Tistrella bauzanensis: one gene and its partner. The protein of the gene in region 1 interacts with the protein of each later gene in a pairwise test. Links are inferred from orthologs where the notes say so. Each region holds a gene or a part of one and is shown in the gene's direction. Other genes may lie near its edges.

What was found. Proteins that work in one complex are often made in the same cells at the same time.
Region 2: the proteins of tsaE (region 1) and rlmB interact in binary tests that used the Escherichia coli proteins (3 or more experiments, as listed by UniProt). The link is inferred for Tistrella bauzanensis from one-to-one orthologs.

What each region holds. Positions count from the first base shown.
Region 1 is NZ_BMDZ01000012.1:16,722-22,369, forward strand. Bases 1-2,996 are described here. They hold tsaE (tRNA (adenosine(37)-N6)-threonylcarbamoyltransferase complex ATPase subunit type 1 TsaE), read left to right. Parts: upstream 1-1,198; coding sequence 1,199-1,795; downstream 1,796-2,996. Other genes in these bases: IEW15_RS07295 (bifunctional folylpolyglutamate synthase/dihydrofolate synthase), read left to right, coding at 1-194; IEW15_RS07300 (alpha/beta fold hydrolase), read left to right, coding at 252-1,148; IEW15_RS07310 (aminoglycoside phosphotransferase family protein), read left to right, coding at 1,792-2,925. Also shown: IEW15_RS07315 (nucleotidyltransferase family protein), read left to right, coding at 3,018-3,764; double-strand break repair protein AddB, read left to right, coding at 3,858-5,648. UniProt on the Escherichia coli protein: Required for the formation of a threonylcarbamoyl group on adenosine at position 37 (t(6)A37) in tRNAs that read codons beginning with adenine.
Region 2 is NZ_BMDZ01000024.1:10,959-16,472, reverse strand. What follows is about bases 834-3,765. They hold rlmB (23S rRNA (guanosine(2251)-2'-O)-methyltransferase RlmB), read left to right. Parts: upstream 834-1,802; coding sequence 1,803-2,729; downstream 2,730-3,765. Other genes in these bases: IEW15_RS11380 (sensor histidine kinase), read right to left, coding at 2,618-3,765; tuf (elongation factor Tu), read right to left, coding at 834-1,183. Outside these bases: more of tuf, read right to left, coding at 1-833; more of IEW15_RS11380, read right to left, coding at 3,766-4,261; IEW15_RS11375 (response regulator transcription factor), read right to left, coding at 4,248-5,000; IEW15_RS11370 (DegQ family serine endoprotease), read right to left, coding at 5,267-5,514. UniProt on the Escherichia coli protein: Specifically methylates the ribose of guanosine 2251 in 23S rRNA.

The sequences.
Region 1 (5,648 bases):
ATCCGGAGCATCTTGCCGCCGCCGCCCGCGCGCGCGGCCTGGATGCCGCCGCCGCCGCCGACTGGCGCCAGGCCGTCGGCGATGCCGCCGGCGACCCGCCATCGCGCATCCTGATCTGCGGCTCGCTCTATCTGGCCGGCGCGGTTCTGGCGGCGGTCGATGCACCGCGCCCGGCGGCGATATCCGCCGCCTGACCATCCGTCCCGCCCCATCTGCCGTCCACAATCCGACACGCGAAGGAACTCTGCGTCGTGACCGTCATCGAAACCCGTCTGGTCGATCTGGACCACATGACGATCGCCTGCGCCGAGCTGGCACCGGAGGTGCCGGAGGGGCTGCCGGTGCCAGACGGATGTCCGGTCATCTTCATCAACGGCCTGTCGATGCAGGCCACCGACTGGCCGGCGGCGCTGCTGGATGCCGTGCGCCGGACCCACCCGGTGGTGGTGTTCGACAACCGCGATGCCGGGCTGTCCAGCGCCTTCGGCCCCGTGGTGCTGGGCGATCAGGGCGCACCGCCGGCCACGCCCTACACCCTCTATGACATGGCGGCCGATACGGTGGCCCTGCTCGACCATCTGGGGTATGACCGGATGCATCTGGTCGGCTATTCCATGGGCGGGCGCATCGCCCAGATCATCGCCGCCAACCATCCCGGCCGGGTGGCGTCGCTGGCCTGCATGATGTCGTCGGGTGGCCAGCGGCGGGTGGAGGCGGCGGCGGAGGTGCGCGACGCTTTGGGGGCGGCCCGTGCCGAGAGCCTGCTGCGCGCGCCCGATGTCGCGCTGTTCGTGGCCCAGTCTCGCCTTCTCGACGGCACGGCGCTGACGGCCGGCGATGACGAGCACCGCGACCGGATCGAGGCTGCCGTCGCCCGCAGCTATCGGCCGCTGGGCACCGGCCGGCAGATGGCGGCGGTGGAGGCGGCGGGGGACCGCGCGGACCTGCTGGGGCGCATCACCTGTCCCACCCTGTTCATCCATGGCACCGCCGATCCGGTGGTGCCTTTCGCGCAGGCCGCCCAGGGTGCTGCCCGCATCGCCGGCGCGCGGCTGCATCCGATCGAGGGGCTGGGCCATCTGCCGACCCGTGCCGCCCTGGACCGGATCATCGCGCCGCTGGTGGCGCATATCGGGCTTGCGGGCTGATCTGTCCCGCGCCCCTTGCTCGATGCCGGTCAACAGGCTAGAACGCCCCGATGACAGCACCATCCGGGAATAGGCCCTGCCGGTCGCTCGACACCGGCGGTGCCGGCGGTTCGCCGCGGCCGATCCGCCTTGCGCGTGAGGCGGATACCACGGCGTTTGCCCGCGGGCTGGCGCCGGTTCTGCGCGATGGCGGCATGGTGCTGCTGGATGGTGATCTGGGGGCCGGCAAGACCGCCTTTGCCCGTGCGCTGATCCGCAGCCTCGCCGGCGCCGACATCGATGTCCCGAGCCCGACCTTCACCCTGGTGCAGAGCTATGCGCTCGACGGCGTCGAGGTCACCCATGCCGATCTCTACCGCATCGACGATCCCGACGAGATCGACGAACTGGGGCTGGAGGATGCCGCAGCCGGCGGTCTGGTGCTGGTGGAATGGCCTGAGCGTGCCGGTGGCCGGCTGGATCGCGACGCGCTCAGGCTCCGTTTCTCCATCGCCGATGATGGCGCGCGCGTGGTCACGATCGATGCGCCGGGCGACTGGACGGCGCGGCTCGGGCGTCATACCTGTGAACTTCCCGCGGATGATGCCGGTGATGCTGAGGCACCCGATGCGTCCGGCCCATCCGCCCCGTCACGGAATGATCGATGACCGACGTCCCACCCGTCACCCCACCCGCCATCCCGGTGGTCATGGCCGCCGGCGCCGAGCCGGAACCGCGTGATCTGGAGCGGGCGCGCTTCATCGCCCGCGCCGGATGGCGCGGTGCCGAGCGGGTGGTCCTGGCCGGCGATGCCTCGTTCCGCCGCTATGACCGGCTCCGCCTCGACCGCCAGACGGCGGTGCTGATGGATGCCCCGCCCCCGCACGAGGATGTCGGGCCGTTCCTGAAGGTCTGCGCGCATCTGAAGGCGCTGGGCCTGTCGGCACCGACGGTGCTGGCCGCCGATGCCGATACCGGCTTCGTGCTGCTGGAGGATCTGGGCGACGATCTGTTCCGGGTGGCGATCGACCGCGATCCCACGCTGGAGACGGCGCTCTATGCCAGTGCCGTCGATCTGCTGGCCGATCTGCACGACCGGCCGGGCGCGGCGGCGCTTGACGTGCCGGTCTATGGCCCTGATGTGCTGCTGACCGAATCGCTGCTGCTGATCGACTGGTACTGGCCGCTGGCGCTGGGCCGCACGGCCACGGATGCCGAACGCCAGGGCTTCATCGCCGTCCTTGAACCGCTGCTGGCCACGGTCGGCGTGCCACAGGTTCTGGTGCTGCGCGATTATCATGCCGAAAACCTGCTCTGGCTGCCCGGCCGTCGCGGCACGGCGCGGGTGGGCGTGATCGATTTCCAGGATGCGTTGATCGGCCATGCGGCCTATGACCTGGTGTCGCTGCTGGAAGACGCGCGGCGCGACGTCGCTCCCGATCTGGCCGAGGCGATGGTCGGTCGCTATCTGGCGCGCCGGCGTGGCCTCGCTGGCGACAGTGCCGCCGGTGATGCCGATGGCGGCGCCGGTCATACCGAGACCTTCCGCACCGCCTGCGCGGTGCTGGGCGCCCAGCGCAACATGAAGATCGCCGGCATCTTCGCCCGCCTGCATCTGCGCGACGGCAAGCCCCGCTATCTGGACTATCAGCCCCGGGTGTGGCGGATGATCGAACACGATCTGCTGCACCCGGCTCTGCACCCTCTGGCCGAATGGCTGGACGAGCATCTGCCCTGGGACGCCCGTGGTCGCACCACGGCGGTTCCGCCCGGCCCTGTCGAAGGAGACCCCGCATGACCACCTCCGATCTGTCCGGTCATTCTGGTCTGTCCGGGTCTGCGACGGCAGATCATTCCAAGCCGGCGGCGGGGCGGCCCGGCAGCGGCGGCATGCCGGCCAGCGCCATGGTGCTGGCGGCGGGGCTCGGCACCCGCATGCGGCCGTTGAGCGATGATCGCCCCAAGCCGCTGGTCGAGGTCGCCGGCCGGCCGCTGATCGACTGGACGCTCGACCGGCTGGTCGAGGTGGGCGTGCCGCGGATCGTGGTCAACACCCATCATCACGCAGCCAGGCTGTCGGCGCATCTGGCGGGGTTGCGGGCCGAACTGGCCACGCGCTCAGGGGGTGCGATCGAACTGCTGGAAAGCCACGAGGACACGCTGCTCGAAACCGGCGGCGGTGTCGCGAAGGCGCTGCCGCTGCTGGGCGACGCGCCGTTCTTTGTGTCCAATTCCGACCAGATCCTGCTGAACGGCCCGACCCACGCCTGCGAGGTGCTGGCGCGCGCCTTCGACCCGGAACGCATGGACGCGCTGCTGCTGCTGGTGCCGATGCCCTATGCGCTGGGTTATGGCGGCACCGGCGATTTCGTCATGGACCAGCTGGGTCAGTTGCGCCGCCGCCATGAATGGGAAGTGGCGCCCTATCTCTATTCCGGCCTGCAGATCCTCAGCCCGGCGCTGTTCACCGACCTGCCCGACGGGCCGTTCTCGCTCAACCTTTTGTTCAACCGGGCGATCGAGCGTGAACGCCTGTATGGCGTGGTGCATGATGGTGTCTATATGGCCGTCGGCACGCCACAGGCGGTGCGGCTGGCCGACCGGGTGGTGCGCGGCCGCCATGACCTGATCGGCTGATCCCGTAACCGGCTGACGCCGAGGGGGCGGGCACCGGCGGTCGCGGATGCAGGGGGATCGCCGGTATGAGCACCAGATCATGAGCGCCAGATCATGAGCGACAGCACGATGTCGGCCGCCGGCCGCCGGGGCCGCAGCGCTGCCCTTGCCTGCCGGTTTCCATCCGGGGTGTGGCGGGTGCCGGCGGGCATTCCGTTTCTGGATGTGCTGGCTCGCGGGCTGATCGATGCCGCCGGCGGCGATCCTGAGCGGCTGGGCCGGATGACCGTGCTGCTGCCCACGCGCCGGGCGATCGACGAACTGGCCCGTGCCTTTCTGGTCGCCGCCGATGGCCGCGCCGCTCTGCTGCCCCGGCTGAAGCCGCTGGGCGATGTCGAGGCCGACGAGCTGATGCTGGCCGAGGCCGGTGATCCGGGGGCCGCTGCCGACATCCTGGCCCTGCCGCCGGCGATGTCGCCGCTGGCCCGGCGGATGCGGCTGGCGCGGCTGATCGAACGCTGGAGCGCGCGCGATCATGGCCAGAGCCTGACGCTGGACGAGGCGACCCGGCTGGCCGATGCCCTGGCCCGCCTGCTCGATGAGGCGCTGGTCGAGGATGTCGACCTTGCCCGGCTCGACCGGCTGGTGCCCGAGGCCCTGGCCCGGCACTGGCAGGAGGTGCTGGCCTTCGTCGACATCATCCGCCGTTTCTGGCCCGAGATCCTGGCCGAGTCCGGTGCGATCGACGCCATCGACCGCCGCAACCGGCTGTTGCGCGCCGAGGCCGCCCGGCTTGCGGCCGAGCCACCCGCGGACCCGGTGATCATCGCCGGATCGACCGGCAGCCAGGCGGCCACACGGGCGCTGATCCGGGCGGTGGCCGGTCTGCCCCAGGGCGCCGTGGTTCTGCCGGCGCTGGACGAGACCCCGGATGCCGACACCCTGGTGGCGATCCGCCAGGATCCGACCCATCCGCAAAATGCCCTGACCCGGCTGGTCGACGAGCTGGGGCTGACCGCCGCGGCCATACCGGTATGGCCGGCGGTGACCCGCGACCAGATCCGCGCCGGTCGCGACCGCCGCATCCTGCTGGCCGAGGCTTTCCGCCCGGCCGAGACCACCGACCGCTGGGCCAACCTGTCGGTGGTGGGACCGACGTCGCTGGACGGGCTGGACCGGCTGGACGCGGCCGATCCGCGTGCCGAGGCAACGGCGATCGCGGTCGCCATGCGGGCTGTGCTCCAGACCCCTGAGCAGACCGCGATCCTGGTCACCCCCGACCGCCGGCTGGCGCGGCGGGTGACCGGCGAGCTGCGCCGCTGGGGCCTGAACCTCGATGACAGCGCCGGCCGGCCGCTGATGGCGAGCGGGCCGGCGGTGTTTCTGGATCTGATCGCCCGGGCCGCCGCCGAGCGGCTGGCGCCGGTGCCGCTGCTGGCGCTGGTCAAGCATCCGCTGGCGGCGGGCGGCCTGCCGCCAGGGCAGTTTCGCGCCGGCGGCCGGTTGCTGGAACGAACCCTGCTGCGCGGCCCCAGGCCAGCCCCCGGTATGGCCGGGCTGCGCGCGGCGCTGGATGGCGCGCTGGCGGATACCGGCGCCCGCGATCATGGCCGCATCCAGGCCGTGGCCGCGACGCTCGGACCCTGGATCGAGCGGCTGGACGAACGCATCGGCGATTTCGCGGCGATGATGACCGATGGCGAGGCAGGGTTCGACGAGTTGCTGGATGCCCATGTCGCCGCCGCCGAAGCCCTGGCCGAGACCGGCGCCGCCGATCTGGCCGCCACCGCCGCTGCCGCCACCACCGCCACCATCGCCGACGACATCACCCCGGCCCTGGCCCAGACCGGCGCCGAGCGGCTGTGGCGCGGCGAGGCCGGCGAGGCGCTGATGCAGGCGCTGGCG
Region 2 (5,514 bases), on another replicon or contig:
TGACCTTGGCGACGACGCCGGCGCCGACGGTGCGGCCACCTTCGCGGATCGCGAAGCGCAGGCCCTCATCCATGGCGATCGGCGAGATCAGCTTGACCATGACCGACACGTTGTCGCCGGGCATGACCATCTCGGTGCCTTCCGGCAGCGTGATCACGCCGGTCACGTCCGTGGTCCGGAAGTAGAACTGCGGACGGTAGTTGGTGAAGAACGGGGTGTGACGACCGCCTTCTTCCTTGGTCAGGATATAGGCTTCCGCCGCGAACTCCGTGTGCGGGGTGATCGTGTTCGGCTTGGCCAGAACCTGGCCGCGCTCCACATCCTCACGCTTCGTGCCGCGCAGCAGCACGCCCACATTGTCGCCGGCCTCGCCCTGATCCAGCAGTTTGCGGAACATCTCGACGCCGGTCACCGTCGTCTTCGTGGTGTCACGCAGACCGACGATCGACACTTCCTCGCCGACCTTCACGATGCCGCGCTCGATACGACCGGTCACCACCGTGCCGCGACCCGAGATCGAGAACACGTCCTCGATCGGCATCAGGAACGGCTGATCCTTCGGACGATCCGGGGTCGGGATGTATTCGTCGACCGCGCGCATCAGCTCAAGGATCTTGTCGGCACCGATCGCCGGGTCACGGCCTTCGATGGCGGCAAGCGCCGAGCCCATGATGATCGGAATGTCGTCGCCGGGGAAATCATAGCTCGACAGCAGCTCGCGGACTTCCATGTCCACAAGCTCCAGAAGCTCCTCGTCGTCGACCTGATCGACCTTGTTCATGAACACGACCAGCGCCGGAACGCCGACCTGACGCGCCAGCAGGATGTGCTCGCGGGTCTGCGGCATCGGGCCGTCCGCCGCCGACACGACCAGGATCGCGCCGTCCATCTGCGCCGCACCCGTGATCATGTTCTTCACGTAGTCGGCATGGCCCGGGCAATCCACATGCGCGTAATGACGGTTCTCCGTCTGATACTCGACATGTGCGGTGTTGATCGTGATGCCGCGTTCCTTCTCTTCCGGCGCCTTGTCGATCGAGTCGTACGACGTGTAGGTCGCACCACCGGTCAGCGCCAGAACCTTCGTGATCGCAGCGGTCAGCGTCGTCTTGCCATGGTCCACGTGACCGATCGTCCCGATGTTCACGTGCGGCTTGCTGCGCTCGAACTTTTCCTTGCCCATCGTTGCTCAAACCCGACTTGAGAGCTGTACCGACTGAGACGACGCGAGACGACCCCCAAAACGCAACCAGCCCCCGATCGAAACCGGAGACATGTTCGCGAGGGCGGCTCTGACGTCAGGGATTTGGAGCGGGTGACGGGAATCGAACCCGCATAGCCAGCTTGGAAGGCTGGAGCTCTACCATTGAGCTACACCCGCGTCCGCGCGCGACGCGCGCCCCTTCAGGCGAAGAGGTCCGCACGCCCCGCGTCTGCATCCGCGACCAAGCTGCGCTGCAGGAGAAAAGTGGTGGAGGGGGTTGGATTTGAACCAACGTAGGGAAAACCCGGCAGATTTACAGTCTGCTGCCATTGACCGCTCGGCCACCCCTCCATGGGTGCGTCCTGCACCGCGCCTTGGCGACGGCACTATGGAAATTCGCGGGAAGAAGTCAACGGGAATGTTGCAGGGCAAGCAATCCATCGACACACTCCGGCGATCCGACGCGACCCGCATTGCTGCGGGTTAGCCTGACCCGGCTGGCGTTCCGGCCGAAACATCGCCCGATCAGGCGGCGTTTCGTCTGGTGCCCTGCCGTGTCCGGCGCGGTGTAGCGCGTTCGTAACCAAACCGAGGACCGATGTCAAACCCAGATCGTCATCGCCCGTCACGCAGCGGCTCATCCACAGGCCCCCGGGGCCGTCAGGGCAGCGGCCCGAACCGTCCCCGCGGGGGTGGCGGCGATGGCGGCGGGCTGTGGTTCTATGGCCGCCACGCGGTCGAGGCGGCGCTCGCCAACCCCGCCCGCAGCCTGCACCGTCTGATGGTGGCAGAACGCTCGGAAGCGGCAGGCGACCCGAAGCTCGCGGCCCTGGCCCGCGGCCGTGGCCTGGACGTGGAAGCCGTATCGCGGGCCGATATCGACCGCCGCTTCGGCGAGGACGCGGTCCATCAGGGCATCGCCCTGCACCTGGCCCCCCTGCCCGAGCGTGATCTTGACGCGACGCTGACCGCCGGCGCACCCTCCGGCACCGGCCTGGTCGTGGTGCTCGATCAGGTTACCGATCCGCACAATGTCGGCGCCATTCTGCGTGCGGCCGCAGCCTTCGGGGCGGTCGCCGTGGTCACCACCGAACGCCGGGCGGCGCCGGAAAGTGCTGTGCTCGCCAAGGCGGCCTCCGGCACGCTCGAAACCGTACCGCTGATCCGGATCGGCAATCTCGCCCGGGCGCTCGACGACCTGAAGCGGCTGGGCTGGTGGTGTGTGGGGCTGGACGGCCATGCCACGGCCGATATCCGCGCGCCCGGCCTGCCCGACCGGCTGGCGCTGGTGATGGGCGCCGAGGGGCCGGGCCTGCGCCGGCTGACCCGCGAGACCTGCGACCTGCTGGTGCGGCTGCCGATTTCGGATCAGGTGGAAAGCCTGAACGTGGCGACGGCGACCGCGGTGGCGCTCTATGCGCTCGGCCCCGGCCGCACGCCGCTGCCGGCCCCCACGCCCCCGCTTGGCGCCACGCCCCCGCTTGGCGCCACGCCCTCGGCTGGCGCCAAGCCCTCGTCAGCCTGACCGCCAGCCGCCGTCAGCTCGCTTTCGGCCGGCCGCGGCGCGCCGCCGTCGGCCGGCAACCTCAACTCCACGGCGAGCCCCGGCCCGGCGCCGCCGGCGGTGCCGGCTGTCCCGGCATCAGCGTCCATCAGCACCAGTCGCCCGCCATGCAGCCGGGTGACGGCATCGACAAGTGCAAGGCCCAAACCACTTCCCGGCAGACTGCGCGCCGGATCAAGCCGCGCGAAGCGCTCCACGACCCGCGCGCGCTCGGCCGCCGGCACGCCCGGCCCCCGATCGGCGACCCGGATCACGATCGCATCATCATGCGCGTCTCGGGCGAGTGATAGCACCACCGGCCCGGCGCCATGCTTCAGGGTGTTTTCCAGCAGATTGGCAACCGCCCGCTGCATCAGCGCCCGGTCGCCCGGCCGGGCGATGCCCGGGGCGATATGCACCGCCAGAACCCGGCCGGCATCCTCGAACAGCAGGTCATAGATCTCGCCCAGTTCGGTGACCAGCGCGCTCAGATCGACATCCGACCAGGCGGTGCGCCCGGCACCGCTTTCGGCGCGGCCGATCGCGGTCAGCGCCTCGAAAGTCGCGATCACCCGGTCGATCTCGGCCAGCGCCTCGTCCAGCCCGGCACGCGCCTCCGACGGGTCGGGCTGGCGCAGGGCCACCGCTTCCACCGTCACCCGCGCCCGCGCCAGCGGCCCGCGCAGATCATGGGCCATGGCATCCGATGCCACCCGGCTCGCGGTCATCAGCCGGCCGATTTCGTCGAGCATGGCGTTCACCGCCTGGGCCAGACGGTCGTATTCATCGCCACTGCCGGCGCGGGGCAGCCGTTCATCCAGGTCGCCGCCGACGATCCGGCGTGCCGCCAGCGCCATCGCATCCACCCGCGCCAGCGACCGGCGCGCCAGGATCCAGCCGCCATACAACCCCAGCACCAGCACCAGCCCCAGCGACCAGAACGACGCCTCGACCACCAGGTCCCGGAACCGGGCGCGCTCGGCCAGGTCGCGCCCGACCAGCAGCCGGAAGCCGCCGGCCAGGCGATAGACCCGGATCCGCGCGCGGCGGCCATCGGCGAGTTCGGCATCCAGCGTGCCATCCGCGGCCCGCTCGGCGGCCCGCGGCCAGCCGCTCAAGGTACCCTCGATCGGCACCCCGTCGGGGGCGGCCAGCAGATAGATCCCGCCCAGGCCGATGCCGCTGTCGCCGGGGCCGGGACCGCCGCCACGATCGCCGGGGCCGGCGGGCGACCGGATGCCCGACGACCGGATACCCGACCGCGCCCGCACCACCTCGATCAGCCGGCCCAGCCCCTCAAGGCGGTATTGCTCGGCAAGACCGCGCACCTCGGCATCCAGCGTCTGGTCGATCTGGCGGTCGATCAGCGCCAGCGCCGCCCAGGTGACCGATCCCAGCACGATCGCGGTCGAGGCCACGAACACGGCCAGATACAGCGCCACGATCCGCGCGGCCGAGGTCCGCCGCAGCCGCCGGAACAGGCCGCCGCCCTGTGCTGCATCAGTCACGGTCACCACCGGCCGCCGCGTCCCCACCATCCGGGTTGCCATCATCGGAGACACCATCGTCCGGGCCATCATCCGTCAGGCCGATCGAATATCCGCCGCCGCGATGGGTGCGGATCAGCGGCCGGCCGAAGCCGCGATCGATCTTCTGGCGCAGCCGGCTGACATGGACCTCGACCACATTGGTCTGGGGCTCGAAATGGAAATCCCACACCCCCTCATACAGCATCGCCCGGGTCACGACCTGGCCGTCATGGCGCATCAGGAATTCCAGCAGCCGGTATTCCTGCGGGCGCAGATCGATGGCGCGGCCGGCACGGGTCACGCGGCGGGTGCGCAGGTCGATGTCCAGATCGGCGATCACCAGCCGATCGCGGGCCTGCGCCTGTGCGGGACGCCGGCCCAGCGCCTCGACCCGCGCCACCAGTTCCACGGCCGCGAAGGGCTTCGACAGATAGTCGTCGCCGCCCGCCTTCAGCCCCCGCACCCGTTCATCGACATGGGCCAGCGCCGACAGGATCAGCACGGGCACGCTCTGGCCGGCGCCGCGCAGGGCACCCAGCACCGCCAGCCCGTCCAGTCCCGGCAGCATCCGGTCCAGCACGATCACGTCGTGGCCGCCGCCGGTCGCCAGAAACAGCCCGTCACGGCCGTCGCCGGCGCGGTCGACGACATGGCCCGCCTCGGTCAGCGCGCGGGCGACCTGGGCGGCGGTGCGGTCGTCATCCTCGATGATCAGGATCTTCATGATACCTCGGGCCTTGCCGGACGGATCGGAAGACGCGCCGGGCGGATCGGAAGACACCCCGGACGGATCGGAAAAACACGAACGGGCGGGTGCCGATGGTGGCACCCGCCCGCCGTCGCCCGCAAGCCCCGGCACCCGCGGGCCGGCCCCTGTGTCTGCCCCACAAGGCCATGCGCGCGATATCCGGAACCTGCGGCCGTCCGTCTCAGCCGCCGGCCTGCGGCTGATGCCCAGGTTGGCTGATGCACCGGTTACTGATGCACCGGTTACTGAATGGGCACGGCCACGAAGCGGCTCTCATTGCCCCGCGCCACCAGCAGCAGGACATGATCGCGGCCGCGCTCGCGCGCCTCGTCGACCAGCGCCGTCACCTGCGACGGCCGGTCGACCGAGGTACCGCCGACCTGCTCGATCACATCGCCGGGCTGCAGCTCCGGACCGTCACCGCCCGGACGGCCCCCGGGGCCGGCATCCGGAGCCAGCATGTCGACCACGGCCACGCCGTTCACCGACG